2 regions of the Pseudoneobacillus rhizolycopersici genome follow, and region 1 is predicted to be linked to the other one. Evidence: predicted binding sites of a transcription regulator. Region 1 holds the regulator's gene; the other holds the start of a gene.
What was found. The regulator Rex, encoded in region 1, represses fermentation and respiration genes when NADH is low (regulators of the CRP and FNR family bind a similar motif). The targets are predictions, from matches to a motif close to TTGTGAAATATTTCACAA.
Positions count from the first base shown of each region.

Region 2: ACX9YW_RS06305 (AtpZ/AtpI family protein) is a predicted target of Rex. The motif match lies at 1,412-1,429, and genes of this name have one in related genera.

Region 1 is NZ_JBTOOE010000029.1:36,867-41,493, forward strand. It holds gene ACX9YW_RS20605 (CPBP family intramembrane glutamic endopeptidase) at 1-534, shown strand, start outside; gene ACX9YW_RS20610 (YdiK family protein) at 547-747, shown strand; gene ACX9YW_RS20615 (redox-sensing transcriptional repressor Rex) at 772-1,434, opposite strand; gene moaC (cyclic pyranopterin monophosphate synthase MoaC) at 1,481-1,975, opposite strand; gene ACX9YW_RS20625 (ABC-F family ATP-binding cassette domain-containing protein) at 2,118-4,034, shown strand; gene ACX9YW_RS20630 (response regulator) at 4,160-4,627, opposite strand, start outside.
Region 2 is NZ_JBTOOE010000004.1:114,974-119,600, reverse strand. It holds gene ACX9YW_RS06310 (S8 family serine peptidase) at 1-1,199, shown strand, start outside; gene ACX9YW_RS06305 (AtpZ/AtpI family protein) at 1,594-1,812, shown strand; gene ACX9YW_RS06300 (ATP synthase subunit I) at 1,819-2,193, shown strand; gene atpB (F0F1 ATP synthase subunit A) at 2,217-2,927, shown strand; gene atpE (F0F1 ATP synthase subunit C) at 2,975-3,187, shown strand; gene atpF (F0F1 ATP synthase subunit B) at 3,327-3,857, shown strand; gene ACX9YW_RS06280 (F0F1 ATP synthase subunit delta) at 3,854-4,390, shown strand; gene atpA (F0F1 ATP synthase subunit alpha) at 4,416-4,627, shown strand, end outside.

The DNA of each region.
Region 1 (4,627 bases):
ATGCGTGAATTATTTCATGCAAGATCGCCACTTTTTTCTAACAACGCACTTCCTTGGGCGATTATCGGGATATTCTTGGCCTTTTTTGCTCAAACATTCGCTGCCAGTATCGAAAATATACTTGGAATCGAAATGGGCTCAGAAAACACCAAACAAATCATTCGAATTATTGAAGCCTTCCCTGCGATGATTTTTGTCAGTTCAGTGCTTGGGCCAATTCTGGAAGAAATTATTTTTCGCAAAATTATTTTCGGGACACTTCATAAAAGGTTAAACTTTTTCTTATCGGCCTTAATCAGTTCGGTTATCTTTGCGTTAGCCCATATGGAACTTGAACATATATTGCTATATTCAGCAATGGGATTCACGTTTGCGTTTTTATATGTGAGAACACAAAAGATTTGGGTGCCCATATTTGCCCATGTAATGATGAATACGGCTGTTGTACTGCTTCAGTCGGTTTATAAAGATGAAATTGAAAAAATGATTCAAGATGCTGAAAAAGCGCAAAGCTTTATCAGCCTGTTGTTCTAATTGGAGGTTCAAATGAGACAAACACCTATCTTTTCCGGTTTTCTATATTTATTATTAGGAGTTTTATTTACCTACTTTGCCATCAATAATGTCAAAGAGGAAGGCTGGGGATTTTTCTCCTATCTGTTAATCATTTTAGCTACCTTTGACTTAGGGGCCGGTTTAAAAATGATTGCCATTCATTTTAAAATAAAAGCATCAACGAAAAAATGAGTCCAATCACTGGACTCATTTTTTCTACTCTTCATCTAACTCTGTCTCATCGGTTGAGTAATGTTTTAAAAAGTAAATTAACGATTGCAACTCTACAGCTAAGTCAATATGGTGCACACGAATCGAACTTGGTACATTTAAACGAGCAGGGGTAAAATTTAATATCCCTTTGACATTTGCTTGTACAAGTCTATCTGTAATACTTTGAGCAACAGGTGCTGGTACGGTTAAAATAGCTACCTGTATGCCGGCTTCGACAATTTTTGCCTCTAAATCATTCATATTGTGAACGAGGATTTCACCGATAGGTTTGCCTACTTTACCCTCATCGACATCAAAAGCCATTTCAATTTTGGTGTTATTGTTTTTCAAGAAATTATAATGTAAAAAAGCTGTACCTAAATTCCCAACACCGATTAAGGCAACCTTTGTAAGCTCATCCTGATCCAATGTCTTCCGGAAAAATGTTAATAAATAATTGACATTATAACCGTAGCCCTTTTTCCCCAAAGCTCCAAAATAAGAAAAATCCCGGCGAATCGTTGCTGAATCGACTTTTACTGCCTCACTAAGCTCAGCTGAAGAAACGCGCTGTTTACCCGAGGAATATAAATTTTTCAAAAATCGATAGTACAGTGGCAGTCGTTTTGCCGTTGCTTGCGGTATTTTTAATATCTCATTACTCATAAACCATCCCATCCCCTACCTTGATGATTTTTCTACTGCTGTTATTTTATTCTATATGGCCAATTCTTTTAAAATCACCATTTTTTCCACCGGTTTTTTCTACAAGGTATGTTGGACCAATCACCATACCTTTATCAACTGCCTTACACATATCATAAACGGTTAGTGAACAAACAGATGCAGCTGTTAACGCTTCCATCTCCACTCCGGTATTCCCTTTTGTTTTTACGGTAGCCTGTATATGTAAAATGTAAACATCATCCTGTGGTTCCCATGAAAAGCTGATATCAATTCCCGTTAAAGGAATTGGGTGGCACATCGGAATGATTTCCCAGGTTTTTTTTCCGGCCATTACAGCCGCTACTTGGGCAACCGCCAGTACATCACCTTTTTTCATCATCTGATTCGTTATTTTTTCATAGATTTCTTGGTTTAAGCGAATGCTTGAGCGTGCGATTGCTGTTCTTGTTGTTTCAGGCTTATCGCTGACATCGACCATCTTCGCTCTGCCCTCTTCATTAAAATGAGTAAAATCTGACATACGGACTCCTCCCCACTAAATATCATACACTATTTTTTGGTATCTGTATTGAGTTGTTTGTATGAATCTTCACATATTTACTATTATTGCCGATAAAAGGCGTTTAAGATACACTTGAGATAGAAAAACAGAGGTGAACCAAATGATTTTATTACAGGTCAATCAACTAGCCAAATATTTTGGCGCAGATATGATTTTATCGAATATAAAGCTAGAGATTCAAACGCGCGACCGCATCGCCCTTGTCGGCCGGAATGGCGCAGGTAAATCAACCTTACTGAAAATTATCTCAGGACAAATGAGCTATGATTCTGGCGATATTATTAAACCGAAAGAAGTAACGATCGGTTACCTCGCTCAAAACACTGGTCTTGAATCAAAGCTATCGATTTGGGAGGAGATGCTCACTGTCTTTGAATCCCTACAACGGATGGAAAAAGAACTGAGAGAGTTAGAAGAAAAAATGTCTAGCCCTGCTATTTTGGAAGATTCTAATCAATATGAACGTGTGTTAAAGGAGTATGATCATCTTCAGGTAACGTTTAAGGACTTAGGTGGTTATCAGTACGAAGCTGACATTCGCTCCGTTTTACACGGACTTAATTTTCACACCTTCGACTATACAACGAAAATTGCCACTTTAAGCGGTGGTCAAAAAACACGGCTAGCCCTTGGTAAGCTTCTATTAACCAAGCCTGATATTTTAATATTGGACGAGCCTACCAACCATTTAGATATCGAAACCCTTTCTTGGCTCGAGCAGTATTTACAAACCTATGATGGGGCCATTTTAATCGTATCACATGACCGTTATTTTTTAGATAAAGTTGTCACTCAAGTCTATGAAATGTCGAGAAATCAAATTCAAAAGTTTCTTGGAAATTACTCTTCCTATTTGGATCAAAAAGCGGAAAACTATGAACGCGATTTAAAGATATTCGAAAAACAGCAGGAGGAAATCGCCAAGCTGGAGGATTTTATCCAACGAAATCTAGCCCGTGCATCCACTACGAAACGGGCCCAGTCTCGCCGCAAAAAGCTAGAAAAAATCGAGCGTTTGGACCGACCTCTTGGCGATGAAAAGTCCGCATCGTTTGGCTTCCAAATCGAAAGACAAAGTGGGAATGAGGTGCTTCACCTTGAAGATTTATCGGTCGGTTATCACGAAGAGGCCATTTCAAGGAACCTAAAATTCCGGTTAACTCGTGGAGAAAGTGTCGCCCTCGTCGGACCTAATGGAATCGGAAAATCAACGTTACTAAAGACCATTATCGGAAAGCTCGCCCCGATTTCAGGCGGCACCCGCTTAGGATCGAATGTGACAATCGGCTATTACGACCAGGAACAAGCAGAGCTCACTTCCAATAAACGGGTTCTTAATGAGCTATGGGACGACTATCCGTCAATGCCTGAAAAGGATATACGCACTGTCCTTGGAAATTTCCTTTTTTCAGGAGAGGATGTTCTAAAGATTGTTTCCACATTATCCGGTGGCGAAAAGGCCCGCCTTGCCTTGGCAAAATTGATGATGCAAAAGTCCAACTTCCTTATTCTCGACGAGCCAACTAACCACCTTGATTTAGATAGTAAGGAAGTGCTCGAGAATGCCTTAGTTGACTATCCAGGGACGATTCTCTTTGTTTCTCACGACCGCTATTTTATTAACCGAATAGCAACGAAGGTATTGGAATTGAGTTCCGATGGCTGTACAGAGTTTTTAGGCGACTATGATTATTATCTAGAAAAGAAAACAGAGGCTATTGAACTTAAGGCTCTTGAGCAAAAAGACCAGCCAATGAGCACCGCTGTCGTGGAAAAAACATCTTACCAGCAGGATAAGGAAGTCAAAAGGGCGGAACGACAACGGAAACGGAAGCTCGAGGAAATAGAAGCTAGGATTACCCAGCTTGAAGAGGATATCGAACAATTTGAATCGCTGCTATGTGAGCCCGAAGTGTTCCAGGATCATGAAAGAGTGATAGAAATCAATCATAGGAACGAACAAGCAAAGGCAGAATTAGATAGGCTAATGGAAGAATGGGCGGAACTAGCGGAGTAAAATTCAAGTGTGAGGAAAAAAAGTCATCAAACTGGAGTTTGATGACTTTTTTTCCGATTTCCAACCTAAAACGGGCACCAATCACATCTTGATGACCTGACCTGTTTGGACAAAAATACGTCTTATCAAATTTTGATCATATAGACCCTTTCCGGACGACCCACTGTTCCGTATGATAAATCGGCTTCAATCTTCCCTTCAGCTATAAGATACTCAAGATACCGTCTGGCAGTTGTTCGACTCACACCGATTTCATTCCCTACCACCTCTGCGGTTAGCCCGTTTCCTTCCCTGCTTACCACGTCCATTACCTTTTCAAGGGTAAGCGGGTCAATTCCCTTCGGTAAGTAGTTTTTCTCCTTTAATTCTCCATCCATCTCTTTACGCAACAGCATATCCACCTGTTGTTGAGTGATTTGATTTGTTTCTTTTTGCAGTTTCAGTAAGTGTTGGTGATAATCCTGATAGCGAGTAAGCGACTGCTTAAATCTCTCAAAGACTACCGGTTTTATCATATAATCAAAGACTCCTATGCTAACCGCCTCTTGTACCTTATCAATCTCTTTTGTGGCCGTTATCATAATCACGTCTAT
Region 2 (4,627 bases), on a different contig from region 1:
AAATTGCGCTCGTCGAACGGGGGCAACTAACGTTTACCGAAAAAGCGATCAACGCGCAGAAAGCCGGGGCAGTTGGCTTGATTATTTTTAATAATACGAGCGGAGAGTTTATTGGGAATCTCCAGTTTGATGTGGGCTTGCCGGTCGCGTCGATTTCAAAAAAAGATGGTCAGATGTTAAAGAGCCAGTTGGATAACGGCCACAGCCTGATCCGAATGATAGAAGAAACAGAGCAGGATGTGCTTGCCGACTTTAGCTCTAGGGGACCAGTCACGCGCACATGGGAAATCAAACCGGACATTCTAGCACCTGGGGTGGCAATTCAGAGCACGGTGCCGGGTGGGTATTTGTCGCTCCAAGGCACGAGCATGGCGGCGCCGCATGTCGCGGGGGTAGCGGCGTTAATGAAACAGGCCCATCCCGATTGGACACCAGTGCAAATAAAAGCGGCGCTCATGAATTATGCGCTACCGCTTGAAACGGCAAACGGTACTCCCTACCGTACATACGAGCAAGGGGCGGGGCGCTTGCGGATTGTCGAGGCGATTCAAGCCGAATCACTTGTCCAGCCAAGTTCTTTGCAGTTTGGTAAATTTCAGCTGAAAGACCGCAATCACACCCATCTGGCGAAACTGTCGTTTAAAAACGTAAGCCATAAAACAATCAAGTACTCGTTTGACATACCAAACAAGGTTAGGGGCATGAATTGGCGATTGCCGCTCAGTTTTTCGCTGGGGCCAAACGAAGAACGTTCGGTTCCAATCGAACTCGAAGTCGACCCGACTCAGTTTACCGACGAGAAGATTCAAGATGGCTTCCTAAATATTGAGGCAGGCTCGAAAACGATTAAACTTCCGTATATTTATGTGCTCGAGGAGCCGGATTATCCGCGGGTGATGGGGTTTGAAATGGCGCGCGGTGATAAGGCAGGGGTCATGCGTTACCAGGTGTACTTGCCGGGTGGGGCCGAGGAGTTTGGCATTGCGGTCTTTTCGCCAGATGATTATCGTTTCATTGGCTATCTCGATTGGGCACGAAATGTGAAAAAGGGCATGCTGGAAAAAGAAATCACTTTAGACAAACTGCCAAACAGCGGCACATATATCCTAAAAGTCTTCGCCAAAAAAGCAGGACAAGAAGACATGGAAGAGCGAATCATCGAAATTCAAAAAGAAGAAAAGGAAATGTTATTGAAATGAATTTACAAAAATTAGTAGGTTGGTGACAGGCACCAAAGAGGAGGCACCAAAGAGTGCTCCAAAAAAAGCACCAAAACAAGCACCAAAACAAGCACCAAAACAAGCACCACCAGAAACGTTTCTGAAATAAAATTTACAAAAACTTTACAATTGAAACTGGTAGTTTTGGTATAGGGAAATAGTATTTGGTTGGGAAATAGTCTATGTCTACATTGTGAACTTTTTCACGGCAAATGGATTGACATTGACATTTCCCTATTGTATGCTTACTTAGGGCGTAAAATGTTAGGGTTTTCATATCCTGTGCAACCATATTTCCCACGTTTGCATAATCATTATCTATAGTTACCTCAAAGCCCATTTTCTCATTTTTTTTTGGTTAGGGTGTGTGGAGATGAAGTCAAACAATCGCCGCCCATATAAAGCGATGGTCCTGATGTCCGCAATTACCGCTCAGCTAGTTGGTTCGATTCTATTTGGCATATTTGCCGGTAGGTGGCTGGATCGGCAATTTGCTACGGAGCCTCTTTTTTTAATTATTGGGCTTATGCTGGGACTAGGTACCGGGATTTATGCCATGCTTCGATTAATTCAACAATTTTCGGGAGATTAACAGACCATGCCAGAATTTAAGGCAATGTATGCCCGCGGACGCAGGTACATATTTTTACTTTTAGCGGTTTATGTTCTCGGCTGGGGTTACACCGATCATAAAGCCGTCTTTTTAGGGCTTATTTTTGGAACAAGCCTAAGCCTGTTTAATTATTGGTTGATGGTTCGGTATTACGGAAAATTCGAGAATGCCATTTTACAAGGGAGAAAGGTCCGTTCACTCGGGACATTTTCACGTTTGGCCACTGGAGCAGTGGCAGTGATTGTCGTGCTAGAGTATCCGGAAAACCTTAATCTCGTCAGTACAGTGTTGGGATTAATGACATCCTATATCGTCATTATGATAGATTTTTTTAAACAATCTTTTCATTTACGTAAATAGCGCACGAAGAGAGGTGAATACTGTTGCATCACGGAGCTTATCTAAAGGAATATTTTGGCTTAACTTTTAATCTAGGGAACGTTTTGATGATTACAGTGGCTAGTTTAATTGTTTTTATCATCGCCGTTCTTGCAACTCGTAACCTGTCGATGAAACCAACGGGTATCCAGAACTTTTTTGAATGGGTGATGGATTTCGTCAAAGGGATCATCAATAGTACGATGGATTGGAAAACAGGTGGAAGATTCCATATTTTAGGGATTACCTTATTGATGTACATCTTTGTATCAAACATGTTAGGTCTTCCGTTTTCAATCACAATTGATGGGAATTTATTGTGGAAATCACCAACAGCCGACCCAGCTATTACATTAACGTTAGCGACCATGGTTGTCGGACTCTCCCATTTCTATGCCATCAAGATGAAGGGATTTGCTGAATACAGCAAGGATTTCTTCAGGCCGATGTGGTTCATGTTCCCATTAAAAATCATCGAAGAATTTGCAAACACTTTAACATTAGGTCTCCGTCTTTACGGAAACATTTTTGCCGGAGAAATTCTCCTTACCCTCTTAGCAGGAAGTCTTGCAACTGGAGTAGGCGGACATTTAGCGGCAGCACTGCCAACGTTAGTATGGCAAGGATTCTCAATCTTTGTCGGCGCCATTCAAGCTTTCATTTTCACGATGTTAACAATGGTATATTTGGCCCATAAAGTGAGCCAGGACCATTAATATAAAAAATAAAATTATTTTTATACATTTTAAGGAGGAAAATAGTAATGGGTCTTTTAGCAGCAGCAATTGCAATCGGTTTAGCCGCACTAGGTGCAGGTATTGGTAACGGTCTTATCGTTTCTAAAACAGTTGAAGGTATCGCTCGTCAACCAGAAGCTCGCGGTATGCTTCAAACTACAATGTTCATCGGGGTTGCGTTAGTTGAGGCGATTCCTATCATCGCGGTTGTTATCGCGTTCATGGTTCAAGGTCAATAATAACGTTTAACATGGCGAAGTAAATTCCATTCCATGAGAACCTTCGCCATTGCTTTATGTCTTTTTATAAAAATTGTCACTGTTCATATATTGCCCGAGTTTTTAATAGGGTAAGACTTCTGAAAGGAGTGAACCTGAAGTGTTAACAAGCCAATTCGTTTTAGGTGCAGCTGAGACTGTTCATAATGGAATTAACGGCGGGGACATTGTGTTCCAGTTGGTAATGTTTATTATCTTGTTAGCGTTGTTAAAGAAATTTGCTTGGGGTCCATTAATGGGCATCATGAAGCAACGTGAAGATCATATAGCAGGCGAAATCAATGCGGCGGAACAAAGCCGTAAAGAAACAAGCAAGCTTCTAGAAGAGCAACGCGAACTATTAAAGCAAGCTCGTTCTGAAGCACAAGAGTTAATTGAAAACGCGAAGAAACAAGGCGATGTTCAACGCGAAGAAATCATGGCTGCAGCACGTGTGGAAGCAGAGCGCGTGAAAGAATCAGCAAAACGTGAAATCGAGCTACAAAAAGAACAAGCGGTTGCCGCGATTCGCGAACAGGTTGCATCACTTTCTGTCTTAATCGCTTCTAAGGTGATTGAAAAGGAATTGACAGCAGCAGATCAAGAGAAATTGATCAATGAATATATTCAAGGGGCAGGAGAAGGCCGATGAGTAATAATACGGTAGCAAAACGCTATGCGTTGGCCCTTTTCCAAATTTCGAAGGAACAAAATCTTCTAGACCAAATGGAAGAAGAACTTCGTGTAGTGAAAGATGTAATCACAGGCTCTGGTGATTTAAAAGCAGTATTAAAGTCTCCGAAGGTTTCCAAAGAAGCTAAGAAGACAATCGTAAAGGATGCTTTTTCAAAAGTAAATCCTTTTGTACAAAACACGTTATTGATTTTAATTGACCGCCACCGTGAAGATCAAATTGCTGGCATGGCTGATTACTTTATTGGGTTAGCGAATGAAGAACGCGGCATTGCCGAAGCGAAAGTGTACAGCGTTCGTCCGTTAACGGATAACGAGAAAGAAGCTCTTTCGGCAACTTTTGCGGTAAAGGTTGGTAAAAAATCGCTTAAAATTGAAAATATTGTCGATACCAATTTATTGGGTGGCTTAAAGCTACGCATCGGAAATCGCATTTTTGACGGCAGCTTACGCGGTAAGCTTGACCGTTTAGAACGTAATTTGATCGTCTAGATTTTTGAAGATAGGGGTGAAACTCATGAGCATCAAAGCTGAAGAAATTAGTGCGCTGATAAAAAAGCAAATTGAAAACTATCAGTCTGAAATTCAAGTGAGTGATGTAGGTACAGTTATCCAGGTTGGTGACGGTATCGCGCGTGCTCATGGCCTCGACAATGTCATGGCTGGAGAACTTGTTGAATTTTCAAATGGCGTTATGGGTATGGCACAAAACCTTGAAGAAAATAACGT